DNA from 2 places in the Anoxybacillus ayderensis genome. Region 1 is predicted to be linked to the other one. Evidence: predicted binding sites of a transcription regulator. Region 1 holds the regulator's gene; the other holds the start of a gene.
The links. The regulator LexA, encoded in region 1, represses DNA repair genes until DNA is damaged. The targets are predictions, from matches to a motif close to CGAACATATGTTCG.
Positions count from the first base shown of each region.

Region 1 (15,705 bases):
ATACGACACCCATTCCTACCATGACATATCCGCCGATTTTCATTAGCTTAACATGATGTTTTCGAATCCACCCCATTTTTCCGATAAAAAAAGACAAAAGCAAAAATGGCAAAGCAAAGCCAAGTGAATAGGCTGTCATATAAACAACACCTAAACTCGGGTTCGTTGCTGCTAAAGCGATAACGGATACTAAAATTGGACCTGTACACGGCGTCCAACCAGCAGCAAATGCCATGCCAATAAGAAAAGAACCGATGTAACCAGATGGACGATGTTGAAAAGATAAACGACGATCAGTCATTAAAAACTTCGGTTTAAAAATTCCGATAATCACAAACCCAAAAAACACCATCAATATTGCACCAATTTGACGAATGAGATCTTGGTATGTATGGAAAAATTGTCCGAGCATCGACGTACCAAAACCGATAGCAATAAAAATAAATGAAAATCCGAGCAAAAAAAATAACGTATGTAACAAACTTCTTCTTTGCAACAACGCATAATCAGATTTTAAATCACTAACCGACATTCCTGTGATATATGATAAAAAAGCTGGATAAAGCGGCAAACAGCACGGGGAAATAAACGAAAGTACGCCCGCCCCAAACGCGACAAACAGTTGAATGTCCATGTGATTGGCACTCCATTTCTTCTTCATTTGCCTATATTTTATCAAAAAAATACAAATATGAGCAACAGCTTCTTTCTGTGCTAAAAAAGACACTCGTTGATGAGTGCCTTGCCTTTTATTTTAATTGGTTGTTCATTGCTTTCATCATTTGATTGATTTTCTTTTGCGATGGAGTCATGCCCATTTGCATCATCATCATTCGAATCATTTGTTCATTAATCGGTGGATTTTTCTTTAAGTAGTTCATCATTGTTTTACGCGCAATAAAAAATCCGAGCGCAACGCCGGCAGCAAGCGCTACAATGCCTACTAAAATCATTTCCCACATATTTTTTCCTCCTTCATGTTGTCTACATTACACTATACTAAACAATGACGGTTTGTACAATATGTTCAGTAAAAAATCTTTATTCGATAATAAAACGGGGAGATGCGCTCCCCGTTTTATTATTTATTTAGTAATGCTTTGACACGTGCAACGACATTTTCCACTGTAAATCCATATTCTTGCATAATTTTTTCTCCAGGTGCAGAAGCCCCGAAGCGATCAATCGCTAAAATATCTCCTTCATCTCCTGTATATCGTTCCCAACCAAGAGATGCGCCCATTTCAATTGCAAGGCGTTTTTTCACATGTTTCGGAATCACACTTTCTTTGTAATCAGCTGTTTGCGCTTCAAAACGATCCCATGAAGGCATGCTTACAACTGAAACATGGATCCCTTCATTTGCTAACGCTTTCTGTGCTTCTACAGCTAAGCTAACTTCTGAACCGGATGCTAACAATAATGCTTGTACTTCTCCTTTGGCTTCAGAAACAACATATGCTCCTTTTTTCACCCCTTCATAAGCGCGCTCAGCTGTCGTCGCTAGCGTAGGAAGGTTTTGACGTGTCAACACAAGAGCAGTCGGACGATCTGTAGATTCCACAGCCAAACGCCATGCAGCAGCTGTCTCATTTGCATCTGCCGGACGAATAACACATACATTTGGCATTGCTCGTAAGGAGGCAAGTTGTTCAATTGGCTCATGCGTTGGACCATCTTCACCGACAGCGATGCTATCATGCGTAAATACATATGTGACAGGCAATCCCATCAGCGCAGCAAGTCGAATGGCTGGACGTAAATAGTCTGAAAAGACAAAGAACGTACCGCCGTACACTTTCACACCACCGTGAAGCGCCATGCCATTTAGCGCAGCCCCCATCGCAAATTCACGGACACCAAACCAAATGTTGCGACCTTCATAGCTACCTGGCAAGAAGTCTCCTGCCCCTTTAATTAACGTTTTGTTTGAACCGGCTAAGTCCGCAGATCCACCTAAAAATTGCGGTACAACTTTTGCGATGGCATTCAATACTTCCCCAGAAGAAGCGCGTGTTGCTAAACTTTTTCCTTCTGCATATACCGGCAATGCTTTTTCCCAGCCTTCAGGAAGTTTACCATCAATCGCCATGCGTAATTGTTTTGCTAAGTCTGGATACGCCTTCTCATATTCAGCAAATAAAGCGTTCCATTCCGCTTCTTTTTTCTCTCCTGCTTCTTTTACTACTTTTTCAAAATGAGCATACACTTCATCTGGAACATAAAAGTCTTCTTCAAACGTCCAATTATACGCTTCTTTCGTTAACTTAATTTCATCTTTCCCAAGTGGAGCACCGTGCACATCGGCTGTTCCTGCTTTGTTTGGTGAGCCATAACCGATCGTTGTTTTCACTTCAATTAATGTTGGGCGTTCCAAATCTTTTTGAGCTTCAGCAATCGCTTGAGCAATTTCTTCAATGTTATTGCCGTCTTCTACACGAATGTATTGCCATCCGTACGCTTTGAACCGTTGTTCTACACTTTCTGAGAAAGAAAGATTCAATTCGCCATCAAGTGAAATATCATTCGAATCATAAAGAACAATGAGGCGACCAAGCTTTAAGTGACCGGCTAACGAAGCAGCTTCCGCAGAAACTCCTTCCATCAAGTCACCGTCACCACAAATTGCATATGTAAAGTGGTTAACCATTTCGAACTGGTCTTTGTTGTATGTAGCTGCTAAATGACGTTCTGCCATCGCCATTCCGACAGCCATCGCAATTCCTTGTCCAAGCGGTCCTGTTGTTGCTTCTACACCTGGTGTATGACCGTATTCCGGATGGCCTGGTGTTTTACTTCCCCATTGGCGAAACTGTTTGATGTCTTCCATTGTGACGTCATAACCGCTTAAATGAAGCAAGCTATACAGTAGCATCGAGCCGTGTCCTGCTGATAATACAAAACGATCACGATTGAACCATTTTGGATTGCGCGGATTATGGTTCATAAACTTCGTCCACAATGTATACGCCATTGGCGCAGCCCCCATCGGCATTCCTGGGTGACCTGAATTTGCTTTTTCAATTGCATCAATCGACAACGTACGAATCGCTGCAATCGATAATTGTTCAATAGAGTGTGTCATCATCTTCATCCTTTCATTTGCAAACATTCTCACCTTTTATGATATAGAAAAGTTCGTAAAATGTACAATGCTTCACAACATTTTTTTTGACAAACTGACGAAAAAAAGAGAACATCTATCAGTATGTTCTCCATCATGCGCATGTTAATGCATTCGTTTTTTCTTACTATCTTTTAATTTTTTTGGAGTGACATCATTTCCGTTTGGATCAATGACTTTTACGTGATGCAATGTTTCGATCATCGACGCACGAAACGCAGCAATATACTCTGTGCGAAGTTGAAGCTGTTCTTGTTTTTCTTCAGCCGTAAGACCTTCCATTTTTGCTTTTTTAGCTAAAGCATTAATTCTTGCTATTTTCTCAGAAGATAACATTTAGCCTCATCCTTTTGTATTTACTTCTCGTCCGTATCATCATACAAAAATTTTTCATTGTTGACAAGTTGCTCATATTCTTTGTATCGTCGATGCACGGTCGCTTTTGATACATCATAACCAAACGAACGAAGCGTTGCAGCAATCTCAGCGAACGTTAAGCGATTTTGACGCAATCGAATAATGTCTTCAATTGGTACATCTTTTCGATCACGTCCAGCGTGTTCACCTACGTTGCGCAAATTGTTTTCTGGTCGATAGCCGTTTTGAACAGCTCGCTGCATCCCACGTTTAATTTTTAAATTATGTATTTTCCTTTGATACTCTTCTACAATGCTAATGATTTCTAACACCATCGAATCCGCTTCTGATAGCTGAAGCTCCCCTCGATGGCTCACCGTATACACCCGAATACCTTCTTTTTGTAAACAACGAAGGAGAGCAATTTTTGCATTCCCACGTCCAAGTCTTGTCTCATCTTGTACGAGAACGACATCAATGCGATGTTGCTTGATCGTATCAAGCAACTCCATAATCCCTTCCCGTTCGATGTCGTAGCCACTTGCTTGCTCTTGAATAATTTTGACAACATTCATTTCGTATTCCGCCGCAAGCTGTTCTAACTCTTCTTTTTGTCTTTGTAACGATGTTTCTTGCGTTTCTTTCGTTGTACTTACACGACAATAAATAATGGCGTTCATTCGTCATCCCTTTCTTTACGGTCTATTCGCAACAAGCCGATTTTCGCTATTTGATTTTAACACAGGAATGACAATTTTCTCACCAATGATTAATCGTTCGTCTGAACGGTTGTTTACTGACATTACCCATTGAATGAATTGTTCATGGGACAATTGATGTTCATGTTTGTATTTGTCCGCAAGCTTCCATAACGTATCACCAGCTGACACAGTAATCTCAACATATTTTTGTTTATCAACCGATTGTGTGACGTGCAAAAACGCCCAAACAAACAATACACTAAATAAAAACATCACGACATAATGTATTTTCCCCATACCTTCTACCCCCTAAAAACAGAACGTTTGTTTGTTTTTATAATAACGAGAACTTTTGTTCGTGTCAACTATATTTTCGAACTTATGTTTGTATTCAAAACAAAAATTATGTTATAATATGGGCAAAGATGAAAAGGAAGAGGTGTATAAGAATGGCGAAATTATCAAAACGACAACAACAAATATTAGATTTCATTAAACAAGAAGTACGCACGAAAGGGTATCCACCATCAGTGAGGGAAATTGGAGAAGCAGTCGGTTTAGCATCAAGTTCAACCGTTCACGGTCATCTAGCCCGTTTAGAAAGCAAAGGCTTCATTCGACGCGATCCAACAAAACCACGCGCCATTGAAATTTTGGACGAGTACGAATCCATCCCAAAGACAAACGTCGTCAACGTTCCAATCGTCGGAAAAGTAACAGCTGGACAACCGATTACCGCAATCGAAAACATTGAAGAATATTTCCCTCTTCCAGAACGATTCGTCTCACCAGATGACCAAGTATTTATGTTACAAATTGTCGGAGAAAGTATGATTGAGGCTGGTATTTTAGACGGAGACTACGTGATCGTCCGTCAACAACAAACGGCTAATAACGGAGATATCGTTGTAGCGATGACAGAAGAAAACGAAGCAACCGTCAAACGCTTCTTTAAAGAGAAGGACCATATTCGCTTGCAACCTGAAAATTCATCCATGGAACCGATCATTGTTTCGAATGCAATGATTTTAGGAAAAGTGATTGGCGTATACCGCTCAATTCATTAAAAAAGCTAACGGAAAAACCGTTAGCTTTTTTTAGTAAAGGCTCATATATTGTTCGCGTTCCCACGGATGTACCGCTGTGCGGAACATATCCCATTCAATTTCTTTTGCTTCAACGAAATGTTCAAATAAATGTTTACCAAGTGCATTTACGATTACTTCATCGGATTTTAAGTTTTCGAGCGCTTCCGCTAATGTTGCAGGCAAATCAACAATACCTTCTTCTAAACGCTCTTCTTTCGTCATCACATAAATGTTTCTGTCAACCGGTGCTGGCGGTGTCAATTTATTTTTAATGCCGTCTAATCCAGCAGCCAACAATACAGCCATCGCTAAGTATGGATTTGCCGCTGGGTCTACACTACGCACTTCAATACGCGTGCTCATGCCACGTGATGCCGGGATACGAATCAATGGGCTGCGATTGCGTGCTGACCATGCAACGTAACAAGGGGCTTCATAACCTGGAACGAGACGCTTATATGAGTTTACTGTTGGGTTTGTTACCGCTGTAAAGTTTGGAGCATGCTTTAACACACCCGCAATAAACTGCAATGCTGTTTCGCTTAGTTGCAATTGACCATTCGGATCAAAAAAGGCATTTTCACCATTTTTAAAGAGCGATAAGTTACAATGCATACCCGAACCGTTTACACCAAAGAGAGGTTTTGGCATAAATGTCGCATGTAAACCGTGTTTGCGTGCTACTGTTTTTACAACAAGTTTAAAGGTTTGAATGTCATCGCACGCTTTTACCGCATTGGCATACTTAAAGTCAATTTCATGTTGGCCCGGTGCGACTTCATGGTGAGAGGCTTCAATTTCAAAACCCATCTCTTCTAGCTCTAATACGATATCACGACGACAGTTTTCACCTAAATCCGTTGGTGCTAAATCGAAGTAACCGCCATTATCGTTTAACTCTAACGTCGGCTCTCCTTTTTCATCTAACTTGAATAAGAAAAACTCTGGCTCTGGGCCTAGGTTAAACTCTGTAAATCCGAGCTCTTCCATTTGTTTCAATACACGTTTTAAATTATAACGAGGGCAACCTTCAAATGGTGTGCCATCTGGATTGTAAATGTCACAAATGAAACGAGCTACTTTTCCCTTTTCAGCTGTCCATGGGAAAATAACAAATGTATCTAAATCAGGATATAAATACATATCTGATTCTTCAATACGGACAAATCCTTCAATTGACGATCCGTCAAACATCATTTTATTATCGAGCGCTTTTTGTAGTTGGCTTACAGGGATTTCGACGTTTTTAATCGTGCCAAGAATGTCTGTAAACTGTAAACGAATATACTTTACATTTTCTTCCTTTACAATACGAAAAATATCTTCTTTTGTGTACTTAGCCATTACATATTCCTCCCCCAAAATAAAAAATCATTTGTGTAAAAAACATAAATTTTAATGGAAAAAGCGAGCGATATCCCCTTGACGAAGTGAGGCACGATTCAAACGACCCGCTTCCATTAATTCGGCACGTAACAGTTTGCGTAATTCCGCTTCGGATAAATCTTGTTTCACTACTTTTGGCGCGACAGGTGGTACGGTGTCCGCATGCTGTTGTTGACGTGAGGCAAAAATTTGTTTAATGCCTGCTAAATTCACACCTTGTTCAATTAAATCTTTAATTTCGAGCAACCGATCCACGTCGTTAAACGAAAATAACCGACGATTGCCTTCTGTTCGCGCAGGTGAAACGAGACCGTGTTCCTCATAATAGCGAATTTGTCGCGCTGATAAATCCGTTAACTGCATAACGATACCGATAGGAAATAACGGCATGGAGCGACGAATGTGACTATTCATGTCGACCCCTCCTTACGTAATACGTATTTTTATTTTATTCTATGTTATTTTATATGTCAATAATATGTTACATTTTATCACATGTTTTTTTCTGAAAATATCTTATAATTTAATTAATTGTTTCTCAAGCAACCGATCAATCGCGATACAAACAGCAATTTTAACGTGTGAGTACGTCAATCCCCCTTGCACGTATGCAACATATGGCGGGCGAATAGGTCCATCGGCTGATAGCTCAATACTTGCCCCTTGAATAAATGTGCCTGCCGCCATAATGACGTCATCTTCATATCCTGGCATATAGTTCGGATATGGAGTAAAGTGCGCATTGACCGGTGAGGCAAATTGAATGGCTTGACAAAACGCAATCATTTGCTCAGCATCGTCAAATTGTACCGATTGAATTAAATCCGTACGTGTAGCGTTCCATGTCGGGTACGTATTCATGCCGATGCGTTCGAGCATCGCCGCCGTAAAGACCGCCCCTTTCAACGCTTGTCCGACGACATGTGGTGCTAAGAAAAAACCTTGATACATTTCTTGTAAACTGTATAACGAGGCGCCCGCTTCTGCCCCAATTCCCGGTGATGTCATTCGGTATGCACACATTTCAATATATTCGCGTTTACCAACGAGATATCCTCCTGTTTTCGCTAATCCACCCCCAGGATTTTTAATGAGCGAACCAGCGATTAAATCAGCGCCGACATGGCACGGCTCTTGTTCTTCGACAAATTCCCCGTAACAGTTATCCACAAAAACGACAACGTCTTGTTTCATTGCTTTTACAAAATCAATCATTTCTTTAATTTCAGCAATAGTAAATGACGGGCGTGGGTCATACCCTTTAGAGCGTTGAATGCCGATCATTTTCGTTCGTTCATTGATTGCTTGTTTGACCGCTGCAAAATCGACTTTTCCTTCGTTTGTAAGCGGTACGCTGTTGTAGCCGATATGAAACTCTTTTAATGAACCAATTCCTTTGCCGCGAATGCCAACGATTTCTTCTAGCGTATCGTACGGTTTGCCGGTAATGTACAAAAGTTCATCACCCGGACGTAAAATACCGAATAAGGCAATTGTAATGGCGTGCGTACCAGAAATAATTTGTGGACGAACGAGCGCCGCTTCCCCACCGAATACGTCCGCATACACTTTTTCAAGCGTGTCGCGTCCCATGTCATCATAGCCATATCCTGTCGACGGAATAAAATGTGCGTCGCTTACTTGATAACGGCGAAAGCTTTGTAATACGCGATATTGATTGTAGTCAATGCGCTCGTCAATCGCCCGATGAATCGGCGCAATTTGTGCTTCAATTTCTTTAACGAGTGCAGAAATCATTTCTCCGTGTGTTAAATGTTGAAACATAAAAAAACCCTTTCTATTTTTGGTATGTTCTTAGTTGTAACAAAAGTGGATGTTCTCGCAATAAGTAGCCGCTGCATTCATACATGCCGCTTTGTTCGTTGTAGTACATGTGTCGCACAATCGTTTCTGCTTTTAGCTGTGCCAGCAATTTTCCTTCAAACGCTGGAATCGTCACGTCGTAACGCTCCATTGCTTCAGTTATTTTTTCTTCGATAAATTGGCGCAATTTTTGAACGTCTTGTTCATGAAACGCACTCACTAACATATAATCGGTTTTCGGGCTTGGGACAAAGCTTGGAAGGACAATGTCTCGTTTGTTATAAATCGTCGCAATTGGAATCGTCGTCGCCTCCAATTCTTCGAGCAAGCGATAAACTGTTTGTTCATGTTGAATATAATCCGGATTCGATGAATCGACAATATGTAAAATAAAATCGGCTTCTTTCACTTCTTCTAGCGTCGAACGAAACGCCGCGACGAGCGTTGTCGGCAAGTCTTGAATGAAGCCGACCGTGTCCGTCAACAGCGCGGTATAACCGCTTGGCAGCACAAGTTTTCTCGTGAGCGGATCTAGTGTAGCAAACAATAAATTTTCTTCAAACGCATCCGCATTCGTTAGGCGGTTAAAAAGCGTTGATTTGCCAGCGTTCGTATAGCCGACAAGGGCCATTTGAAACACCGCATTTTTCTTCCGCCGCTCGCGATAGCGTTCGCGATGTTCGACAATGACTTTTAGTTGCGCTTTAATTTCATCGATACGGCGGCGAATATGACGGCGGTCTGTTTCAAGCTTCGTTTCCCCCGGTCCTCTCGTTCCAATTCCACCACCTAATCGGGAAAGTGCTGCGCCTTGCCCACTTAAGCGCGGCAAAATGTATTGCAACTGGGCAAGTTCGACTTGTAATTTCCCTTCTTTGGAGCGCGCGCGGCTTGCGAAAATGTCTAAAATAAGCTGCGTTCGGTCAATGACGCGTACATTTAACAACTTTGTTAAGTTACGGTTTTGGCTTGGCGACAGTTCGTCATTAAAAATGACGACATCTGGCTCAAATTGTTCGACAAGACGCACGAGCTCGTCGACTTTTCCTTTTCCGATATATGTAGCCGGGTGAATCGTGTCCCGTTTTTGCGTGAGGGTGATGACTACCTCGCCATTTGCTGTATGAACGAGCGAAATAAGCTCTTCTAGCGAATACGAAAATCGTTCATCATCAACATGTGGCAATTGACATCCAACAATAATGACTCGTTCCTTTTCCATATTTCCCCTCTTTCCTATTGAACATCTGTTCTCATCATAACAAATCTAGTTTAAAAGCGCTATGGCCGAAAAATGATCATTGATTTTTTTATATTTTATACATAAAATTTTAACGTAATGTTACATAACAGAAAGGATTGCGATGATGACTTGGGAAGTATTAAGTATAATTGGCACTGTTGCTTTTGCGATTAGCGGAGCGATTGTCGCTATGGAAGAGGAATACGATATTTTAGGTGTATACATTCTCGGAATTGTAACCGCATTCGGCGGCGGTGCTGTGCGCAACGTATTAATTGGCGTACCTGTATCTGTTCTTTGGCAACAGCAAACACTTTTTTTCATCGCGTTTATCGCGATGACTATTGTCTATTTGTTTCCACACAAAATGCTACCACATTGGCAACGTTGGGGAAACTTTTTTGATGCTCTCGGATTGTCAGCCTTCGCCATTCAAGGAGCATTATATGCTGTTCAAATGAATCGCCCGTTGAGTGCAGTCATTGTTGCTGCTGTATTGACTGGAAGTGGAGGCGGAATGATTCGCGATGTATTGGCGGGAAGAAAACCTCTCGTATTGCGTGATGAAATTTATGCTGTTTGGGCGATTTTAGCGGGCGTTGCGGTCGGAACCGGCATCGCACATTCTCCAATTAGCTTGTATGTATTGTTTATTGTCGTTGCGACATTGCGCATTTTATCGTATACATACAACTGGAAATTGCCGAATAAATCGTTAAAAACAGACAACTAAAACAGGAGCCCTCAAAGGAGGCTCCTGCTTTTTTATCCTTCCCATCTCTCCACAATGGTCGCGGTTGCCATGCCATGCCCGATGCAAATTGTTAATAAGCCGTAGCGTCCCTTTCGTCGTTCGAGTTCGTGAACGAGCGATGTCATGAGTTTGGCGCCCGTTGCGCCGAGCGGGTGACCTAAGGCGATGGCACCACCGTTGACGTTCACTTTCGAAAGCGGGGCACCAATTTCTTTTTGCCAAGCGAGGACGACAGATGCGAACGCTTCGTTAATCTCGACAAGGTCGATATCGTCAATCGTGAGGTTCGCTTTTTGCAATACTTTTTTCGTCGCCGGAATGACACCGTCAAGCATGTATGTCGGGTCGGAGCCGACGACCGTTTGGGCAACGATTTTTGCTTTTGGCTTCAAGCCGAGGCGAAGCGCTGTTTCGCGCTCCATCAATAGCACCGCGGCTGCGCCGTCACTCATTTGGCTCGCATTGCCGGCAGTAATTTTCCCATTTTGTTTAAAAACGGGCTTCAACGCCGCTAGCGCTTCAAGCGATGTATCTCGGCGCGGTCCTTCATCAGCTGTTACGATGATGTCGTTGCCGTCTTTATCAAGTCCGTTGACAGGCACCATTTCTTCCGTGAAACGACCTTCCGCTTGCGCTCGAAGTGCCCGTTGATGACTTTCGTACGCATATTCATCTAATTGTTCTCTCGTCAATCCGTATTTTTCGGCGATCAATTCCGCAGAAATGCCTTGGTGAACAAATTCGTATTTTTCATGGAGCGATGATGGAATCGTTCGCTCGTTTCCGTCGCTTAAAATTGGCACTTTTGTCATGCTTTCTACACCAGCAGCGATCGTCATCTCCATATCGCCTGATTTAATTTCTTGGGCAGCGAAATGGATCGCTTGCTGGCCAGAGCCGCACATGCGGTTGATTTGCACCGCCGGTACTTCTACTGGAAAGCCTGCCTCCAATGCTGCTAACCTCCCGATATTGTAGCCTTGTTCGCCAATCGGCGTTACGCAGCCCATGACGATGTCTTCAATTGCCTTTTTTCCCACCCCAGCACGCTTGACAACTTCATCAAGCACAATTGCCGCTAAATGAACAGGATGTTTGTCGCGAAACACCCCGTTTCGCTTGCCGACAGGGGTGCGTACCGCTTCGACAATCACCACTTCTCGCATATCTTTCCCTTCTTTCATTCGTACGTATAAAATCCTTTGCCTGTTTTTCGACCGAGATGCCCTGCTTCCACAAGTTTGCGAAGCGTTTGTGGCGGGCGGAATCGGTCGCCATATGCTTCCGTCATATTTTCACTGACAAATAGCATCGTATCTAACCCGACTAAATCGGCAAGTTCAAGCGGGCCCATCGGGTAATTCAGCCCAAGGCGAATCGCTTTGTCGATATGCTCCGCGGAAGCGATCCCTTCTTCATACATACGAATGCATTCCAACATATGCGCCGCTAACGCACGTGTTGTCACAAATCCTTGCATATCTTTTACGATAACCGTTTCTTTGCCAATGGCTTCCGATAATTGTTGAATGGCTTCAATCGTTTGTTCTGATGTTTCTACCCCTTTTACGATTTCAATGAGCTTCATGACTGGCGCCGGATTAAACCAATGCATGCCGACGACTTGGCTTGGACGTTTGGTCGCTGCAGCAATCGCGGTGACGCTTAATTCCGACGTATTAGTCGCTAAAATCGCCTCTTGTTTCGCATAGCGGTCAAGCTGTTCAAACACTTGTTTTTTGAGCGGCAAATGTTCTGGAACGGCTTCAATGACAACGTCTGCCGCTTTTACTGCTTCGTGCAAGTTCGTTTCGGGTTGAATGCGGGCAAGAATAGCCGTTGCCTCTTGTTCTTGTAATTTCCCGGCTTTTACAAAACGGGCAAGGCTTTTTTGAATGGCTTGTACTCCTTTTTCAAGCGCCGCTTCAGAAATATCGTATAAATAAACCGTTTTCCCGCCCATCGCTAGCGATTGAGCAATGCCGCTTCCCATTAAGCCGGCACCGATGACCGCCATTATTTGCATCGTTACTCCCCCTATTGAACGTTTGTAAAATAATCGCGCAATTGTTCACGCAATTTCATTTTTAAAAACTTTCCGACGCTCGTTTTCGGAATTTCGTTCATAAAGACGATTTCATCTGGCAGCCACCATTTCGCAAATTGCGGCCGTAAAAAGTCGTATAGTTCCTCTTTTGTCACGCTTTTTCCTTCCTTTACTACGACGCAAGCAATCGGGCGCTCTTGCCACTGTGGGTGCGGAACTGCCACAACGGCCGCTTCAAACACTGCTTCGTGCGCCATCAAAGCATTTTCTAAATCGACAGACGAAATCCATTCCCCGCCGCTCTTAATGACGTCTTTTGTACGGTCAACGATTTTAATAAACCCTTCTTCATCGACGGTGACGACATCCCCTGTATGTAGCCAACCATCTCGAAATGCGTCTTTGCTTCGCTCATCGTTATAATATTCATCGGCAATCCATGGGCCGCGCAAGCATAGTTCGCCCATTTCCGTTCCGTCCCACGCTACTTCGCCATCTTTTCCGATCACTTTCATTTCTACCCCTGGGACAAGAAACCCTTGTTTCGCACGAATGTCCAATTTTTCTTCGTTCGATACGTGCTGCTGGTAGCTTTTTAGTCGCGATAAGACGACAAGCGGGCTCGTTTCTGTCATGCCGTAAGCGTGCACAAACGGAATACCGTATTTTTCTTCAAAGGCGCGAATCATTCCTTTTGGCGCAGCTGAGCCGCCGCATAAAATGCGCGTCACGCTGCTTAAATCGTACGAACCTTTCTCCAATTCATTCAACAAACCGAGCCAAACGGTCGGCACACCGGCCGCAAGCGTCACTTTTTCTTGTTCCATTAGTTCTGCCAATATTTTCGGCGTAAATGCCGCCCCTGGCATAACAAGCGTCGTCCCGAACCAAACTGCAGCAAACGGCAATCCCCACGCATTCGCATGGAACATCGGCACAACTGGAAGCGCCACATCCGATTCCGACAATGCGGCACTATCAGCAAGCCCTAGCGCCATGCTATGGAGAACGATGCCGCGATGGGAGTACAACACGCCTTTCGGATTTCCAGTTGTCGCAGACGTATAACACATCCCGGCAGGGTGATGCTCGTCGAGGTCTTTGACAAATGAAATCGGCTCGGCTTGTTGCAACAATTCTTCATAATGGTAAACAGGCGCAAGCGTCGTCTCTGGAAGCGTTGGTTCATCGGTCATAATGATAAATGCTTTGACGTTTATTTCGTCTTTTACTCGTTCAATGAGCGGTAGCAAGTCGTCATCAATCAATAGTACACGGTCGTTTGCATGATTAATAATATAGGCGATATGTTGCGTCGACAGGCGAATATTGATCGTATGCAACACCGCTCCGATGCCTGGAATCGCAAAATACGCTTCTAAATGGCGATGATGGTTCCACGCGAACGTACCGACGCGGTCGCCTGTATTGACACCAAGCGTTCGTAATGCACTAGCAAGCTTTCTCGTCCGTTCACTAATTTCTTGATACGTATGGCGGACAAGCCCTTTCTTCATCCGCGAAATAACTTGTTTTTTCGGAAAAAACAGTTCTGCCCGTTCAAGCATTGTCGCAATATTTAATGGAACGTTCATCATGTGCATACACCCTCCTAAAGTTCAAGATGTTTCGCGATGATCATTTTCATCACTTCATTCGTGCCGGCATAAATGGCGCTAACCGGAATGTCGCGATAGCGTCTTGCAATCTCATATTCTTCCATATAGCCATATCCTCCGTGAAGTTGCATCCCTTCCGAAGCGACACGCTTTGCCATTTCCGTAATCCACCATTTCGCCATCGATACGTTCGCTACGACGTCTTTCCCCGCGATATGTTGTTCGATGACATCGTCAAGAAACGCGCGCCCTAGTGCAATTTCCGTTGCCATTTCCGCGAGCCGAAACTGAACCGTTTGAAATTGGCTAATTGTTTTTCCAAACGCCGCGCGGTTTTTCACATATCGTTTCGTTACATCAAACATCACTTCTGCCGCTGTTTGCGCAGCGATCGCAACGATGAGACGCTCTTGTTGCAATTTTTCCATCAAATAGTAAAAACCTTTTCCTTCTTCTCCAAGCAAGTTTTCTTCCGGAACTTTTGCGTCGCTAAAAAATAGCTCGGCCGTGTCTTGGGCATGCAAGCCGACTTTTTCTAGCTTCCGTCCACGTGTAAACCCTGGGGTTGTGCGCTCGACAACAAGGAGGCTAATGCCTTTATGTGGCGGGGTTGCTTGCGGATTTGTTTTACAGACGACAATGACTAAATCCGCATGAATGCCGTTTGTAATAAACGTTTTTTGCCCGTTGACGATGTAGTCGTCGCCCTGTTTCATCGCTGTTGTCGAAATGCCCGCCAAATCAGAACCAGCGCCTGGTTCGGTCATCGCAATGGCGGTAATGGTTTCCCCAGACACGCATTTTGGTAGCCATTTTTTCTTCTGTTCGTCTGTTCCATACGATGCGATATACGGAACGACGATATCGTTATGCAAGCCGATGCCGACAAGGCTTGATCCTACCTTTTCTAATTCTTCATTTATCACGACCGAATAGCCAAAGTCGGCACCAAATCCACCGTATGTTTCGTCTACCCATGGGCAAAGAAACCCGTTATCCCCCATTTTCCGCCAAAACTCACGCGGGATAATCCCTTGTTTTTCCCAATCGGCATAAAACGGATACGCTTCTTTTTGCAAAAATTTGCGGAACGCCTCACGAAAAATGTGATGTTCTTCGTGGAAATACGTTGCCATGTTGTCACCATCCTATGATTGCGCCATGTTTTTCATTTGCTCGCGCAACAAAAATTTTTGGATTTTCCCGCTCGCATTGCGTGGCAACGCGTCGACAAAATAGTAGGCACGCGGCCGTTTATACGGAGCGAGCTTGTCGCTTTGTTTGCAAAACGCCTCTAACTGTTCCGCGTTAAGCTGTGGGTCCTTTTTCACAACAAATGCAACGACTTTTTCTCCCCACAAGGCATCCGGCTCGCCAAGCACCGCAACATCAAGCACGCCTTCATGTTCATAAAGCACGTCTTCTACTTCGCGCGGATAGACGTTTTCGCCGCCACTAATAATCATGTCGTCGACGCGGTCGGCAACGTATAAATAGCCGTCTTCATCCATATAGCCTAAATCGCCAGAATGATACCAGCCTTTATACATCGCTTTTTCCGT
Region 1 is NZ_JACDUV010000003.1:92,885-108,589, reverse strand. It holds gene HNR63_RS04975 (cytochrome c biogenesis CcdA family protein) at 1-634, opposite strand, end outside; gene HNR63_RS04970 (YneF family protein) at 750-962, opposite strand; gene tkt (transketolase) at 1,082-3,085, opposite strand; gene HNR63_RS04960 (DUF896 domain-containing protein) at 3,230-3,460, opposite strand; gene HNR63_RS04955 (YneB family resolvase-like protein) at 3,481-4,161, opposite strand; gene yneA (cell division suppressor protein YneA) at 4,177-4,479, opposite strand; gene lexA (transcriptional repressor LexA) at 4,632-5,249, shown strand; gene glnA (type I glutamate--ammonia ligase) at 5,280-6,614, opposite strand; gene HNR63_RS04935 (MerR family transcriptional regulator) at 6,666-7,070, opposite strand; gene HNR63_RS04930 (methionine gamma-lyase family protein) at 7,173-8,441, opposite strand; gene hflX (GTPase HflX) at 8,455-9,702, opposite strand; gene HNR63_RS04920 (trimeric intracellular cation channel family protein) at 9,848-10,456, shown strand; gene HNR63_RS04915 (thiolase family protein) at 10,489-11,643, opposite strand; gene HNR63_RS04910 (3-hydroxyacyl-CoA dehydrogenase family protein) at 11,658-12,503, opposite strand; gene HNR63_RS04905 (long-chain fatty acid--CoA ligase) at 12,515-14,122, opposite strand; gene HNR63_RS04900 (acyl-CoA dehydrogenase family protein) at 14,137-15,279, opposite strand; gene HNR63_RS04895 (fatty acid--CoA ligase) at 15,292-15,705, opposite strand, start outside.

Region 2 (15,705 bases), on a different contig from region 1:
GCTTTCAATTCTAAAATGAGATCGCGCAGCTCAGCAGCCCGTTCAAAATGAAGAGCTTTCGCTGCCTCTTTCATTTCTTGTTCCAGTTTGGCGATGAGCGCAATACGTTCTTCTTTCGATAAATGGCGAACGTCTTTTGTTTCATACGTTTCTTTTTCTTCTGCAGCAAACGTCGCACGAATGACATCTGGAATGTCTTTTTGAATCGTTTTTGGCACGATGCCATGCTCGCGATTGTACGCTTCTTGAATGGCGCGACGCCGCTTCGTTTCGTTTATCGCGATTTCCATCGATTTTGTGATCGTATCGGCATACATGATGACATGACCGTTTGCGTTGCGCGCTGCCCGTCCAATCGTTTGAATAAGCGAACGCTCAGAACGTAAAAATCCTTCTTTATCCGCATCTAAAATCGCGACAAGCGACACTTCTGGAATATCAAGCCCTTCTCGCAATAAGTTAATGCCGACGAGCACATCATATTTACCTAATCGTAAATCGCGAATAATTTCAATGCGCTCAAGCGTTTTAATTTCCGAATGCAAATAAGCGACTTGAATGCCGATATCTTTTAAATAATCGGTTAAGTCTTCTGCCATTTTTTTCGTCAACGTCGTCACAAGCGTTCGCTCATTGCAAGCGATTCGCTTTTGAATTTCATCGACTAAATCGTCAATTTGTCCTGCAATTGGTCGCACGTCAATGGTCGGGTCTAGCAATCCGGTCGGACGAATAATTTGCTCGACAACTTCTGGACAATGTTCTAGCTCATACGGACCCGGTGTGGCAGAAACGTAAATGACTTGATTTACTTTTTGCTCAAATTCTTCAAACGTGAGCGGACGGTTATCTAACGCTGACGGCAAGCGGAAGCCATGTTCGACAAGCACTTCTTTTCTCGCTTTATCGCCGTTATACATGCCACGAATTTGCGGCAATGTCACATGCGATTCATCAATGACAATTAAAAAGTCGTCAGGAAAATAATCTAATAATGTATAAGGCGTCGAACCAGGCGGTCGCAACGTTAAATGGCGCGAATAGTTTTCAATCCCCGAACAAAAGCCCATTTCTTTCATCATTTCAATATCGTAGCACGTCCGCTGTTCTAACCGTTGCGCTTCAAGCAATTTTCCTTGCTCGCGCAGTTCGCGAAGCCGCTCTTCTAGTTCTTTTTCAATATTTTCAATCGCCAGTTTCATTTTTTCTTCGCGCGTGACGAAGTGAGAGGCTGGAAAAATCGCCACATGTTCTCGTTCCGCCATCACATGTCCCGTCAACGCATCTACTTCGCGAATACGCTCAATTTCATCACCAAAAAATTCAATGCGAATACAATGCTCATCGCGAGAAGCTGGGAAAATTTCGACGACATCTCCGCGCACCCGAAACGTCCCACGACGAAAATCAATATCGTTTCGTTCGTATTGAATGTCGACAAGCCGACGAAGCAAATGATCGCGCTCCATCTCCATACCGACGCGAAGCGAAACGACAAGTTCACGATATTCTTCCGGCGAACCTAAGCCGTAAATGCATGAAACGCTGGCGATAATAATGACGTCGCGCCGTTCAAATAACGCAGACGTCGCGGAATGGCGCAATTTATCAATTTCATCGTTAATGCTCGCATCTTTTTCAATGTACGTATCCGTTTGCGGCACGTACGCTTCCGGCTGATAATAATCGTAGTAGCTAACAAAATATTCAACAGCGTTGTTCGGGAAAAATTGTTTAAACTCGCTATATAACTGACCCGCTAACGTTTTATTATGAGCGATGACTAACGTCGGTTTATTTACTTGTTGAATGACGTTTGAAATCGTAAACGTTTTTCCTGTTCCTGTTGCGCCAAGCAACGTTTGATGCTTTTTCCCTTGCTGAATGCCTTCGACAAGCTTCGCAATCGCTTTCGGCTGATCGCCACGCGGCTCATAAGCGGATACTAATTGAAATGTGCTCACAACGGTCCCTCCACTTCATTTCTACTTCGTATTGTACCATACAAATGAAACGAAAAGCGAAAAATACGAACAAATATTCTATGAAAAAACCTGCCCATTTGGACAGGTTTACGACCGTTTTTGTTTCTCGACCATTTGTTTTGCATATAAAAATCCGACAATGAGCGACGCCAAATCCGCAACAATTTCATACAACTGATCCGTATATCCTTTCACATATGACGCCACTAACAATGCGACAGTAAGCAACGTACCGACATAATGGTTATACGTAACCCGCGTAAACAAAATGACTAACAACGCTGGTACAATTAATGCTAATACAAACCACATAGCTATCCCTCATCTCTTACGAATAACAGTCCGAGTTCGTGATGTTCGCCTTCAAATAAAGCCGTTTGCGCAAAACGAACTTCCCCGCTTTCGTTTAGTACTTCTAGCTTACAAAACGCTCGATTTTGTTGCAACGCCGCGTAAAATTCATCTTCCGTTGCGACTGGCGTGCCGTTCACCTTTACGATCACTTCTCCAACTGAAAGCGCCATTTTATGTGCTGGCGTGTTCGGCAACACCCCTAAAATGACAAGTCCGCTCATTCGCTTCGTAAAATATGGCGGGAATTTTTGTTCATATAACTTGGCGGATAAAGCGATCCATTCCCTCCATAAAATAGCTACTACCGCAGCAACGATCGCGATCGGCTTCATCCAGTAGCTACCGATCGCCAATAAACTGACGACACACGCTAACCAACCGATGCGTTTTGCCGTCCATTTCGCTAAATGGACAGGTAGTCCCGTTTGCACCCGTTGTGAAAAACCAAGCAAAAACGGAACGAGCACGAACGAATACGTATTGCCACCAGAAATAATTGGCCACCACGCCGCAAACGATTGCACGCCATCCCCCGGCACAGGGATGATCAACGGCACAAGCCAAAGCCGCTGAACGAACTGTTCACCGATGACAAGCCCTCGCTTACTCGTCACAAGACGAGGAGAACTTAACTCTGCTCCTTCCCGATGAACGAGCCACATTTCAATAAACAAAAGCAACCCGATCAGAAACGCGACAGCTGTCACATTCGTTTCTGTCACATGTGGGAAAAAACGCGCAAAAAACGGCTGCGCCCACTCTGTTTGCGCAAAAAAACTAACGGTAAATATGACGATGCTTCCGACATATGCAGCCGATAACAACCGAAGCTGCATAAACAAACTGCATACGATCGTCACCATTGCCCAAAAGACGAGCGTATCATTCGGGAGAACAACCCCAGCCCCAACAGTCACAAGCGAAAAAATGAGCGCAAACCAGCTGCGCGAGCGAATAAGGGCACGCCACTCACGCGATGTTCGGTACACGCGCGTATGAAAATCTCGCCGTTCTCGTTGCACGCGACGCCAGCCAATAAACAATGCAAATATGACCGCATAATATAATAACGGTTGTAGCCAAAACGTTCCGAACGCTTTCAGCCATGCCAATCCCCATTCCATTTCCATCATCTCCATTTTTTCCGATCGTCTATTTTGTATTGTAACAAATTTCAAACGTTTATGGTTGACGAAAATTCACTTTCTTTGCCGAATGAACACTAGTTTTGTCAACGAACAAGGAATTTTATGAAAAGTGTCTAACTGTTTGTTCATATATGATCGGAAGGAGCGTGAAACGATGGAGTTAAAAACGAGCGCAGTAGCGAAGCGTCTTGGGGTATCGACAAAAACGGTGCAACGCTGGGTGAAAAAATATAACATTCCGTGCACGAAAAATGAAGCAGGACATTATGTATTTACGAACGAAGCGATCGAACAATTAGAAAAATATAAATTTCTCGGCGTGGATGAAGAAGAAAAAGAACATGTGGAATGGGAAGAAGTGGAACAACGTCTCGATGAACTTGAACGAAAAATAGAACAAAAAGCAGATGACGTCGTCTCTTTTCAATTGCTGCAACATCGACGCGAAATGGAAGAAATGCTCCAATATATCCAACAGCTCGAACAACGCATTGGTGAACTTGAACGGCAAAAACAAACCGAACCGATCATCGAACAACCAACAAAACAAAAACGACGCGGCATCATCAGCTTCTTTTTATAAGAAAAGCGCAAAGCGCCTGCCTATCGGCGAAGAGCGCACAAGCCCCACCGAGGAGGCTGTCGCCGCCGCAGTGTGGGGCGGAGCGACTCGAGCCGATGGCGCTTGGAGCTAGACATCAATTTGAAATTTTATACTTTCTTATCTTATAAAAACTCCCCCTGCCTATGAAGGCGAGGGGGAGTTTGTTTACTTTCCGATTAGTTGCAATGCTTTTTTCAATTGTTCGTCGTATCGTTCGTCGCGAACTGCTTCCATCACTTTTGTTTGCAATACATCAGCCGTTTGCTTATCAATTTTCCCTGTCGCTTGTAAGCCGTTTGCTTTTTGGAACGCTTGAACGGCTTGTTCTGTTTGTTTGCTAAAGTAGCCGTCTTCACGCCCTGGATCAAAACCGAGACCTTTTAACATTTGTTGCGCGCTTTTCACTTGTTCGTTATTCATGTCATATGCTAAAGGCTTGTCGATTTGAAGCGGATGCGCATAGAAAAAGTCAGGCTGTTTCACTTTAACATCTGGTTCAATTCCTTTTTCATGAATCCAGTTTCCATTTGGCGTCAGCCACTTGTATAACGTTAATTTAATATGGCTTCCGTCATTCATTGGCAACGCTTGTTGAACTGTTCCTTTTCCAAACGTTTTTTCACCAACGAGCATATACCCGCCCGCTTCTTTTAACGCCGCCGCTAAAATTTCCGATGCCGATGCGCTTCCGTTATCAATCAAAACGACGATAGGATATTGTTTTTTCTTCGTCATATTTGAGAAGAAACGTTGTTTATCGCCGTCGCGCTCTTCAATTTGTACATACGGCTTATCTTTTGTCACAAGCTCTTTTAAAATATCTTCCACACTTTGTAAGTAGCCGCCCGGATTGCCGCGTACATCAATGATCAGCCCTGAGATGCCTTTTTTCTCAAATTCCGCTAACTTCGTTTTAAAATCTTCCGCTGTTTTTTCCGCAAACGATGTAATTTCGATATAGCCGATTTGTTTGCCATTTACTTCTTTCATTGATGCATATACTGTTTCAATTGGAATTTCATCGCGCACGACTTCGATCGTCAATACGCCGCTTACTCCCGGTCGAACGACTTCTAAGCGAGCGATCGTCCCTTTTTTCCCGCGAATTTTCAATACCGCTTCATATAAATCAAGCCCTTCTAAACTTTCGCCATTCACTTTAATAATTTGATCGTTCGGACGAAGCCCGGCTTTTTCTGCAGGCGATCCTTTAAACGGAGCAACGATCGTCACTTTGCCGTCAACCATGCTTACTTCCGCTCCGATTCCTTCAAAAGAAGAATCGAGCGACTCGTTAAATCGTTCCGCTGTTTCTTTATCCATATAAACGGAATACGGATCTTTTAACGTCGCGATCATTCCTTGAATCGCCCCGTCGATGAGCTGTTTGTCATCGACATCATGAACGTATTTTTGTTTAATCATGCTGTATGCTTGTTCAATTTTTTGAAGCTCTTCATTCGCCGGCTTCTCCGTTGTCGTTGGGATATTGATCGTCATCGTTGACGTATCGGAAGAAAGCGACTGCATGCCGACATACGTCACCCCTGAACCGAACAACATCGATAAAGCCATGAGTGCTGCGATTGTTTTTTTGTTCATTGTTTGCCTCCTCACCCTTCGATACATGAAAGGCATCACACCGTGTGCGATGCCTGTTTATTTTCATTATATGAATAGCTTGTACCGTTCATAACTATGATAAAGATGTATTTATTTTACACCGATCGCGCCATTTTCTCAACCAATACGTAAAAGCACAGCAAACGAGCTGTGCTTTAGAATGGAATATATTTTAGCGGGTCTACTGCATTTGATTTCGATGCGTTCCAAGGGCCGCGATGCAACTCAAAATGCAAGTGCGCACCGAACGAACGACCAGTGTTGCCCATATAGCCGATCATTTGTCCTTTGCTGACGTTTTGTCCTTCGCCAACAAGACGTGATTCTAAATGAGCATACACTGTCGTATATACTTGTCCATCAATGTAATGCATGATAAAAATAACGTTTCCGTAGCTTGATGAATAGTATGAGCGATACACATAGCCATCAGCTGCCGCAACGACAGGAACGCTAGCACCGCGTTTACCGATGTCAATGCCGTAATGGAATTCACCCCAACGCGGTCCAAATGTCGATGTAATTGGCCCGTTTGCTGGGCGCATGAACGCCCCATCTGACACAGGCGGCAAACTGCCCCCATCGTCTTCAGACGAACCGCGACTCGCTAATGCGCGTTTCCGTGCTTCTTCTTGCTCTTTTTGACGGCGAATCATTTCTTGCAATTGGCTTTTCATTGCCGCTTCTTGTTTTTCAAGCAACTCTTTTTCTTCTTCTAAAGCGAGTTGTTTTTCTTCTTCATGCTTTTGTTCTTCTTTTAACTGCGCCATTAATTTTTCTTTTGCCGCGATTTGTTCATTCAACGTCTGTTTTAATTGTTGAAGCTCCGTTAGCTGTTTTTGCAAGCTGATTAACTGATCGTTTAATTGTTGTTCTTTCGCTTCTTTTAACGCCTTATCTGCTTCCTGCTCTTTAATGATTTGACGATCTGCTTCAAAAATGGTCGCAACTGCGCTCATACGGTCAATAAAGTCGCTAAAACTTTTCGCCCCAAGTAAGACGTCTAAATAGCTCACGACACCGCCGCTTTCTTGCAATGAACGCGCGCGCTCTTTCAGCAACTCATTGCGCTGTTCAATGCGGGCAGCAACTTCTTCAATTTCTTTTTTCAGCGCAACGATTTGTTGCTTCGTTTCCTCAATGCTTTGTTGTTTCGCACGAATGTTGGCGCTCGTTTCTTCTACCGCCAAATCGAGCTTTTTGATTTCCGCATTTACTTTTTCTTGTTCTGCTTTTAACCGTTCAATTTCTTGTTGCGACTGCTCTAACTTGCTTTCGAGCGATGATTGTTTTTGTTGCACGCTTTTAATTTCTTGCTTTTTTTGTTGAATGTCGCGATTTGTTACCGCATATGCAGGCGCAGCAACACTTATAAACAGCATCACGACTGCAACGATCGTTCCCCATCTATTTCGCACCGTAAACCCCTCTCTCTTTCTATACTTTTAAAAATCGTCTCACTGACATCATGCTTCCCCACATACCAATGCATGCTCCTAATAAGACGAGCACAGCTGCCAACTGCCATGCAAACGGATAAAACGGGAGAAGTTGAAAAAATGTATCTTTCAACTTTGGATACAACAAGTCAAATACGTACGAGTAAGCGGAAAGAACGATGGCGATCGGAATGATCGAACCGAAAATGCCGAGCCATAGCCCTTCAAGGAAAAATGGCCAGCGAATAAACCCGTTTGTCGCGCCTACTAATCTCATAATCTCGATTTCGCGACGGCGGGCAAAAATCGTAATTTTAATTGTGTTTGAGATGAGAAACATCGCTGTAAATAACAACCCAATAATAAGCGCTAATCCGACATTGCGAATCGTTTTTGTTGCGGCAAATAGTTTTTCAATTTGCCCTTTTCCGTATTTCACTTTGCCGACAGATGGCAACGGTTCAATTTGCTTTGCGATTTTTTCTGTATCAAGCGGATTTTTCGCTTTTACGATAAATACATCGCTTAACGGGTTATCTTGTTCAAATAAGCGGAATGACTTTCCGTCTTCTCCGAAACTTTCAATCAACTTTTGCAATTCTTCGTCTTTCGATGAATACGTTACTTTTTCGACGCCAGAAAGAGCTTCTAACTTCGCTCTGAGCGCATCTTTATCTGCTTCTGTCGCACTTAAATCGACGTGCACGCGAATTTCGACGTCGCGTTCAATTTGTTTCGTTATATGTTGAATGTTGAGCATAATGACGAGAAATACGCCAACAAGCAAAAGCGTTACCGTGACAGCACTAATGGACGCAAACGTCATCCAACCGTTTCGTCCGAGACTTTTTAAACTTTCACGAAAATGACGGCGAAGGGTGTTAAGTTTCATAGCCATATTCCCCCTTCACTTCATCGCGCGCAATTTTCCCGCGTTCAATCGCAATAACGCGCTTACGAATCGTATTGACAATTTCACGGTTATGCGTTGCCATCACAATCGTCGTTCCCCGATCGTTAATGCGCTCGAAAATGTCCATGATTTCCCACGATGTATCCGGGTCTAAATTTCCTGTCGGTTCGTCGGCAATGACAATCGACGGATTGTTGACGATCGAACGGGCAATTGACACGCGCTGCTGTTCTCCGCCCGATAATTCATCTGGATAAAAGCGCGCTTTATGTTTTAGCCGCACTAAGTCAAGCACTTCCATGACGCGCTTGCGAATGTTTTTTGGCGATTCTTCAATAACCTCCAAAGCAAACGCGACATTTTCATATACCGTTAACTTTGGAAGAAGCTTAAAGTCTTGAAAGACGATTCCGATGTTTCGGCGAAGCAACGGCACTTTGCTGTCTTTTATATTCGCCAAGTTGACACCGTTAATCATAATTTTTCCGCTTGTCGGCTTTTCTTCGCGATACATCATTTTAATAAACGTCGATTTCCCAGCGCCGCTCGGACCGACGACATATACAAATTCTCCTTGCTTAATGCGAACGGAAATCCCGTTTAATGCAATGACTCCGTTCGGATACGTTTTATATACATCTTGCATTTCAATCATAAGCAACCACCTAAGTATTCGATGTTTTTCTACATATTCCTGCAAAATTCTTACCTCGTCCATTATATCATCATTTCCGACAAAAAGGGGGCGAATTTTATTTACAGTTATATTTCAAGAGTGTTACAAACGAAAAGAGGATGCTCCCATTGGCATCCTCTTTATTTTTTCGCTGCTAACCATTCCGCTACTTTATCGACATCGTCGCCTTGGAGTAGACCACCTGGCATACCGCCGCGACCGTTTGCAATAATATTTTTAATTTCATCTTGTGAATATTTTCCGCCTACTTTGTCAAGTGCAGGACCAACGCCACCTTCTAAGTTTTGTCCGTGGCAGCTTGCACATGTTTTTTTGTAAACGGCTTCTGCAGCTGAAGCTGTATCCCCGCCACCGTTGGCTGGTTTTTCGCTCGCGCTATCCCCTCCACCACAGGCAGCTAACACGATCGCTGTACCAGCAAATAAGCTAAGTAGCTTTTTCTTCATACGAAATCCCCCTTGTCAACATTTTCATACACTTCTATTATATCGCATCGTTTTTACGTTAGGCACGTTTAAATCCTTCGCCAAGCACTTCCGCTGCATCCATAACGACGACAAATGCAGACGGATCAATGGTTTTCACTAATTGTTTCAATTTTGTGAACTCGCTTTGTGCCACAACGCACATAAGCATCGTGCGCTCTTTTTCTGTATATCCACCGTATGCATGTAGTTTTGTCACACCGCGGTCAATTTTATGCAAAATCGCTTCCCGCACTTGTTCTTCTTTTGTTGTAATAATCATTGCCATTTTTGAATTGCCGAAACCAACTTGGACAAAGTCAATCGTTTTACTCGTTACAAATAACGCAATTAATGCATATAGCGCCCGTTCTAAATCGAACACAAACGCTGCGGTTAAAACGATTAAACCATCAATTAAAATGACGCACGTCCCTAACGATAACCCTGTATATTTATGAATAATTTGAGCAGCTAGGTCGGTTCCCCCTGTCGATGCTCGTCCACGGAAAACGATGCCTAGTCCTACACCGACGCCAATGCCGCCAAATAATGCCCCAAGCAATGGATCGTGCGTTGCCGGCGCCACGTCATGTGTTAAATAAACGACAAACGGTAAAAAGGCGGTACCGACTAACGTTTTTACACCAAATTGCTTTCCGAGCAATAGCACACCTGCGATAAATAGCGGAATGTTAAGCGCCCATTGTACGTATGCTGGCTGCCAACCGAGCGTCGCATGTAAAATCGTACTGATGCCGCTTACCCCACCAGATGCGACACGATTCGGAAGTAAAAATAAATTAAACGCAACGGCCACAACGGCCGAGCCGACAAGAATGTATACGTATTCGAGCACTTTTTCAACAAATGGATTTGTTATGTTGCTTCTTTTTCGCATGCTTCTCACCTTCCCTCGTGAGTATAGCATGCCCGATATAGGAAGTAAATGACATCGAATTAACGCAATAATGATTTAATATAGTGAAGTTAATATACGTTCTTTCAACATACACAACAAAAGGTGCCCATGCCGGACACCTTACCCTTGTTTTAATTTCGAACGTAAATATGCGTCGATAAAGACGTCAATTTCTCCGTCCATAACCGCTTGCACATTTCCGACTTCGGTATTTGTCCGATGATCTTTTACAAGCGAGTACGGATGAAACACATAAGAACGAATTTGGCTTCCCCAGCCAATTTCTTTTTGTTCGCCGCGAATTTCTGCGAGCTCCGCCTGTTGCTCCTCTAATTTCTTTTGATACAATTTCGCCTTTAACATATTCATCGCTTTTTCGCGGTTTTTAATTTGCGAACGCTCTGATTGGCATGTGACGACAATGCCTGTTGGAATATGTGTAATGCGTACAGCTGAGTCTGTCGTATTGACGTGCTGACCGCCGGCACCGCTCGAACGATACGTATCGACTTTTATTTCATCTGGCCGCACATCAATTTCAATGTTGTCATCAAATTCAGGTACAACTTCGCACGAAACGAACGACGTATGACGGCGACCAGAAGCATCAAACGGTGAAATGCGCACGAGGCGATGGACGCCTTTTTCCGCTTTTAAATATCCGTATGCATTATGCCCTTTAATTAACAACGTGACACTTTTAATTCCTGCTTCCTCACCCGGTAAATAATCGATCGTTTCCACTTTGTATCCTTTTTTCTCCGCCCAGCGCGTATACATGCGCAACAACATCGACGCCCAATCTTGCGACTCTGTTCCACCTGCGCCAGGATGAAGTTCTAAAATGGCGTTATTTTTATCATACGGTTCATTTAACAACAATTGCAGTTCAAATTCACTAAAGTCTTTCGATAATTTTTTCGCCTCAGACACGAGCTCTTTTTGCAATTCTTCATCTGGTTCTTCTTTGACAAGCTCGTACGTCACTTCTAAATTTTCAAATCGCTCTTCAAGCGAACGAAACTCACCAACTAAATCTTTTAGCGCATTTGCTTCACTAATGACCGCTTGGGCAGCTTTTTGATCGTCCCAAAAATCAGGGGCAGCCATTTGTGCTTCTAGCTGTTCGATGCGCGCTTCTTTCGTTTCGAGGTCAAAGAGACCCCCTAATGTCCGCTAATCGCTTAGCCATTTTCTCAAGCTCTTGCTTAATTTCTACTAAATCAATCATGTCATTCACCTCAACCATTATTGTATTCAAACGTCATCACGAACGCAACATAACGAAAGCGAGGGAAAAGTCCCTCACTTATCGTCCACAACAATGTTTATATTTTTTTCCGCTTCCGCACGGGCACGGATCATTCCGACCAACTTCCACTGCTTTTTTCACCGGCTTGCGCTTCACTTCTTCGCCTTCTTTCGGATGGACCGCCTCACCTTTTGCCACTTCTTGTCGCTCAAGGTTGTTTTCAATTTCTGCTTTCATAATGTAACGTGCGACTTCTTCTTCAATGGAAGCGATCATCGCTTCAAACATCGCATATCCTTCCATTTGATATTCACGCAACGGATCAATTTGACCGTACGCACGCAAATGAATACCTTGGCGCAGCTGTTCCATCGCATCAATGTGCTCCATCCATTTCATATCGACAGCACGCAAGACGATGACGCGCTCAAACTCGCGCATTTGCTCAGCTGGAATGCGGCTTTCTTTTTCATCGTAACGCGCGCGCACTTTACTCCAAATGAATTCAATCATTTCTTCTGGATCTTTGCCGCGCAAGTCGTTGATCGTCACATCCCCTTCATAAAGAAGGTTCGCTTGCACATAATCAACAATTGCTTGCACATTCCATTCTTCTGGCATTTCATCTTCTGGCGTGTGCATGCGCACGACGCGCTCGATGACCGATTGAATCATTTTTTCAACGATATCGCGCAAGTTTTCTGAATCAAGCACTTGGAAACGTTGACGATAAATAATTTCGCGTTGTTCACGCAATACGTCGTCGTACTGCAATAGTTGTTTACGTGCATCGAAGTTATTTCCTTCGACACGTTTTTGTGCCGACTCAACCGCCTTTGAAACGATTTTACTTTGAATTGGCTGTGAATCGTCCATACCTAAACGATCCATCATCGCCATCATATTTTCTGAACCGAAGCGACGCATCAGTTCATCTTCAAGTGACAAGTAAAATTGCGATACCCCCGGATCTCCTTGACGACCAGAACGACCGCGCAGCTGATTATCAATGCGGCGACTTTCGTGACGCTCTGTCCCGATGACCGCTAAACCGCCAAGCTCGCGCACCCCTTCGCCAAGTTTAATGTCCGTTCCGCGTCCTGCCATGTTCGTCGCAATCGTTACCGCACCTTTTTGACCTGCTTGGGCGATAATTTCTGCCTCTTTCGCATGGTTTTTCGCATTTAATACGTTATGGCGAATGCCGCGCTTCGTTAACATGCTTGACAACAATTCAGACGTTTCGATCGACACCGTACCGACGAGGACAGGTTGTCCTTTCGCATGACGTTCCGCAATATCCTCGACAACTGCACGAAACTTTCCTTCCATCGTGCGATAAATTAAATCTGGACGATCATCACGAATGACTGGTTTATTTGTCGGGATGACGACAACTTGCATATTGTAAATGTTGCGAAACTCTTCTTCTTCTGTTTTCGCTGTTCCCGTCATCCCCGCAAGCTTCTCATACATACGGAAATAGTTTTGGAACGTAATCGTCGCAAGCGTCATCGATTCATTTTGAATCTCAAGCCCTTCTTTTGCTTCGATCGCTTGATGAAGCCCATCGCTATATCGGCGTCCGCGCATGAGGCGACCGGTAAACGGGTCAACGATGACGATTTTTCCGTCTTCAACGACATAATCGACGTCGCGCTGCATGACAACGTGCGCACGCAATGCTTGGTTAATATGATGGTTTAACGTCACATGTTTTAAATCGAATAAGTTATCGATTCCAAACGCGCGCTCTGCTTTGTTCATTCCTTCTTCCGTGAGCTGCACGCTTTTCGTTTTTTCATCGTACGTATAATCGACATCCCGTTTTAATGTACGGACGAACGCATTCGCTTGAATGTACAATTTTGTAGACTTTTGCGCTGTACCTGAAATAATGAGCGGTGTACGCGCTTCATCAATTAAAATCGAGTCAACTTCGTCAATAATCGCATAATGAAGCGGACGTTGTACCATATGTTCTTTATATAACACCATGTTATCGCGCAAATAATCGAAACCGAATTCGTTATTCGTTCCGTACGTAATATCGGCGTTGTAAGCCGCTTGTTTTTCTTCGCGCGACATATTGCTTAAATTCAGTCCGACAGATAAACCTAAAAACTGATACAATCTGCCCATTTCGTGTGCGTCACGGCTTGCTAAGTATTCGTTTACTGTCACGACGTGGACGCCTTTTCCTGTTAATGCATTTAAATAGACAGGCATCGTTGCGGTTAACGTTTTTCCTTCCCCTGTCTTCATTTCAGCGATGTTGCCTTCATGAAGCGCGATGCCTCCCATTAATTGCACTTTATACGGATACATGCCAAGCACGCGCTTTGCTGCTTCGCGAACGACCGCAAACGCTTCGACAAGCAGATCATCAAGCGTTTCTCCTTTTTCAAGACGCGCTTTAAATTGCTCTGTTTTTTGACGCAATTCGTCATCGGAAAGCTGCGCCATTTGCGGACCGAGCGCATCAATTTCATTCGCGATTTTTTCTAATCGCGCAATTTGTCGTTTATTCGGATCAAACACTTTTTTTAACATTCCAAGCATACAAAAACGCCCCTTGCTTATATAGTCGCTAATTACCATCATATCACTTACAAGAAAAGGTGACAACTCATACGGAAAAGGGGGTGGGAAAAAAAAGAAGAAACCAGCTTCTTCGCTGGATTACACTTGCGATTGTAGTTGCTCGATAGAGGCTTCGACTGTAAATGTTGACCACGATACGTCGGCAATGGCTTTGGCTAAGTTGTGGTTTTTCATCATGTTTGACACTTGCAAATCCTCGATTCCGATGATGTCGTGGTTTTTGACGATCTCGGTGGAGAGTTTGTGCAAGTAGTCGTTTCGGGAATTTGTGATTTTCTCGTGTAGGCGTGCGACCTTGATTCGCTGTTTATGCCAATTTGAACTCCCGATTTGTCGCCTAGAAAGAATACGTTGGGCTTTGGCTAATTTTTCTTCAAGTTTACGAAGAAACTTTGGATTCGCATATGTCGTACCGTCTGAAAGAATCGCAAAATGTTTTACACCTAAGTCAATCCCGATGGCACGATTCGTTTTAGGGAGTGGTTGCACGTCTATTTCTACAACAATCGACACAAAATATTTTCCGCTTGCGTTTCGTCGAATCGTCGCAGACAAGATGCGTCCTTCGACTTCCCGACTTTTCGCAAAACGAACAAGATCTAGTTTCGGAAGTTTGATTCGATGGCCGACAACGGCAATATTTCCGTTCGTGTACTTTGTTGTGTACGATTGCACCTTGTTCTTTTTTGACTTAAAACGTGGTTTATTGTTTTGTTTTTGAAAAAATCGGGTGTACGCATCAGATAAATGTTTCAGCGAGGTTTGGAGCGCAATGCTGTCCACTTCTTTTAGCCATACAAATTGTTTCCTTAGGTTTGTTAATTGAGAAGAACAAAGCTTGTAGGTCAACCCTTTTCCTGTTGTTCGGTACGCACGTTCCCACTCAGCAAGGAAGTGATTGAATACAAAACGAGCACAACCGAATGTTTTGGCAATGAGGATTTCCTGTTGTTTGGTTGGATAAATCCGAAATTTATATGCTTTATGGACGAGCATGGCTTTCACCTCGCTTTCTGATTTTGGATATACTGTCGTAAATAGAATAACATATGTCAGACGTTTGGATAAACTAACCTAGCCGATTCATTTCATGACTAAAGTCACGAGTGTTCTCGGTTAAAATCATAAATGTTTTGCACATCGTCGGCTAGTTGAATTTCTAAACGTTGCACCGTTTCTTTTACGTCAATTAGCTGTATTTCCACATGCTCGAGACGTTTCTTGACATCGCACATCTCTTCCTCCAGGCGACTGATGCGCCCATTTGTTTCTTTCATTTCTTGTTCAAGCGCATCTAATCGGCTTTCGATCTGAGCGAATCGTTCGTCGATCTGGGCAAAGCGACCATCAATTTGCGCAAATCTTTCGCGCACTTCTTGTTGAAATTGCAAAAAATGACTCTCAATACTCGTCAACTTCCCTAAAATTTCACGTAAAATTGCTTCTGCCTCCTTTCACATTATACCGCCCTCTGTCTTATGTCGACAGAGGGCGGGAGGATTAGTTCGCTTCAATTAAGCCGTATTTGCCGTCTTTTCGTTTGTAAACGACGTTTGTGCGGTTTGTTTCCGCATTAATAAAGACGTAAAAGTTATGGCCAAGCATATTCATTTGTAAAATCGCTTCTTCACTATCCATCGGTTTTAAGCTAAAACGCTTCGTACGTACAACTTCAAATTCTTCTTCCTCATGCTCTTCTG
Region 2 is NZ_JACDUV010000001.1:306,381-322,085, reverse strand. It holds gene uvrB (excinuclease ABC subunit UvrB) at 1-1,964, opposite strand, end outside; gene HNR63_RS01580 (CsbA family protein) at 2,073-2,297, opposite strand; gene HNR63_RS01575 (PDZ domain-containing protein) at 2,300-3,463, opposite strand; gene HNR63_RS01570 (MerR family transcriptional regulator) at 3,642-4,070, shown strand; gene HNR63_RS01565 (S41 family peptidase) at 4,257-5,693, opposite strand; gene HNR63_RS01560 (PcsB-like coiled-coil domain-containing protein) at 5,870-7,132, opposite strand; gene ftsX (permease-like cell division protein FtsX) at 7,152-8,045, opposite strand; gene ftsE (cell division ATP-binding protein FtsE) at 8,035-8,721, opposite strand; gene cccB (cytochrome c551) at 8,883-9,209, opposite strand; gene HNR63_RS01540 (YitT family protein) at 9,268-10,128, opposite strand; one part of gene prfB (peptide chain release factor 2) at 10,270-11,304, opposite strand; one part of gene prfB (peptide chain release factor 2) at 11,306-11,377, opposite strand; gene secA (preprotein translocase subunit SecA) at 11,459-13,963, opposite strand; partial or broken gene tnpB (IS200/IS605 family element RNA-guided endonuclease TnpB) at 14,126-15,001, opposite strand; gene HNR63_RS01520 (coiled-coil domain-containing protein) at 15,106-15,396, opposite strand; gene hpf (ribosome hibernation-promoting factor, HPF/YfiA family) at 15,506-15,705, opposite strand, start outside.
Region 2: a site for LexA is predicted at 2,031-2,044, ahead of uvrB (excinuclease ABC subunit UvrB). Genes of this name have one in related genera too.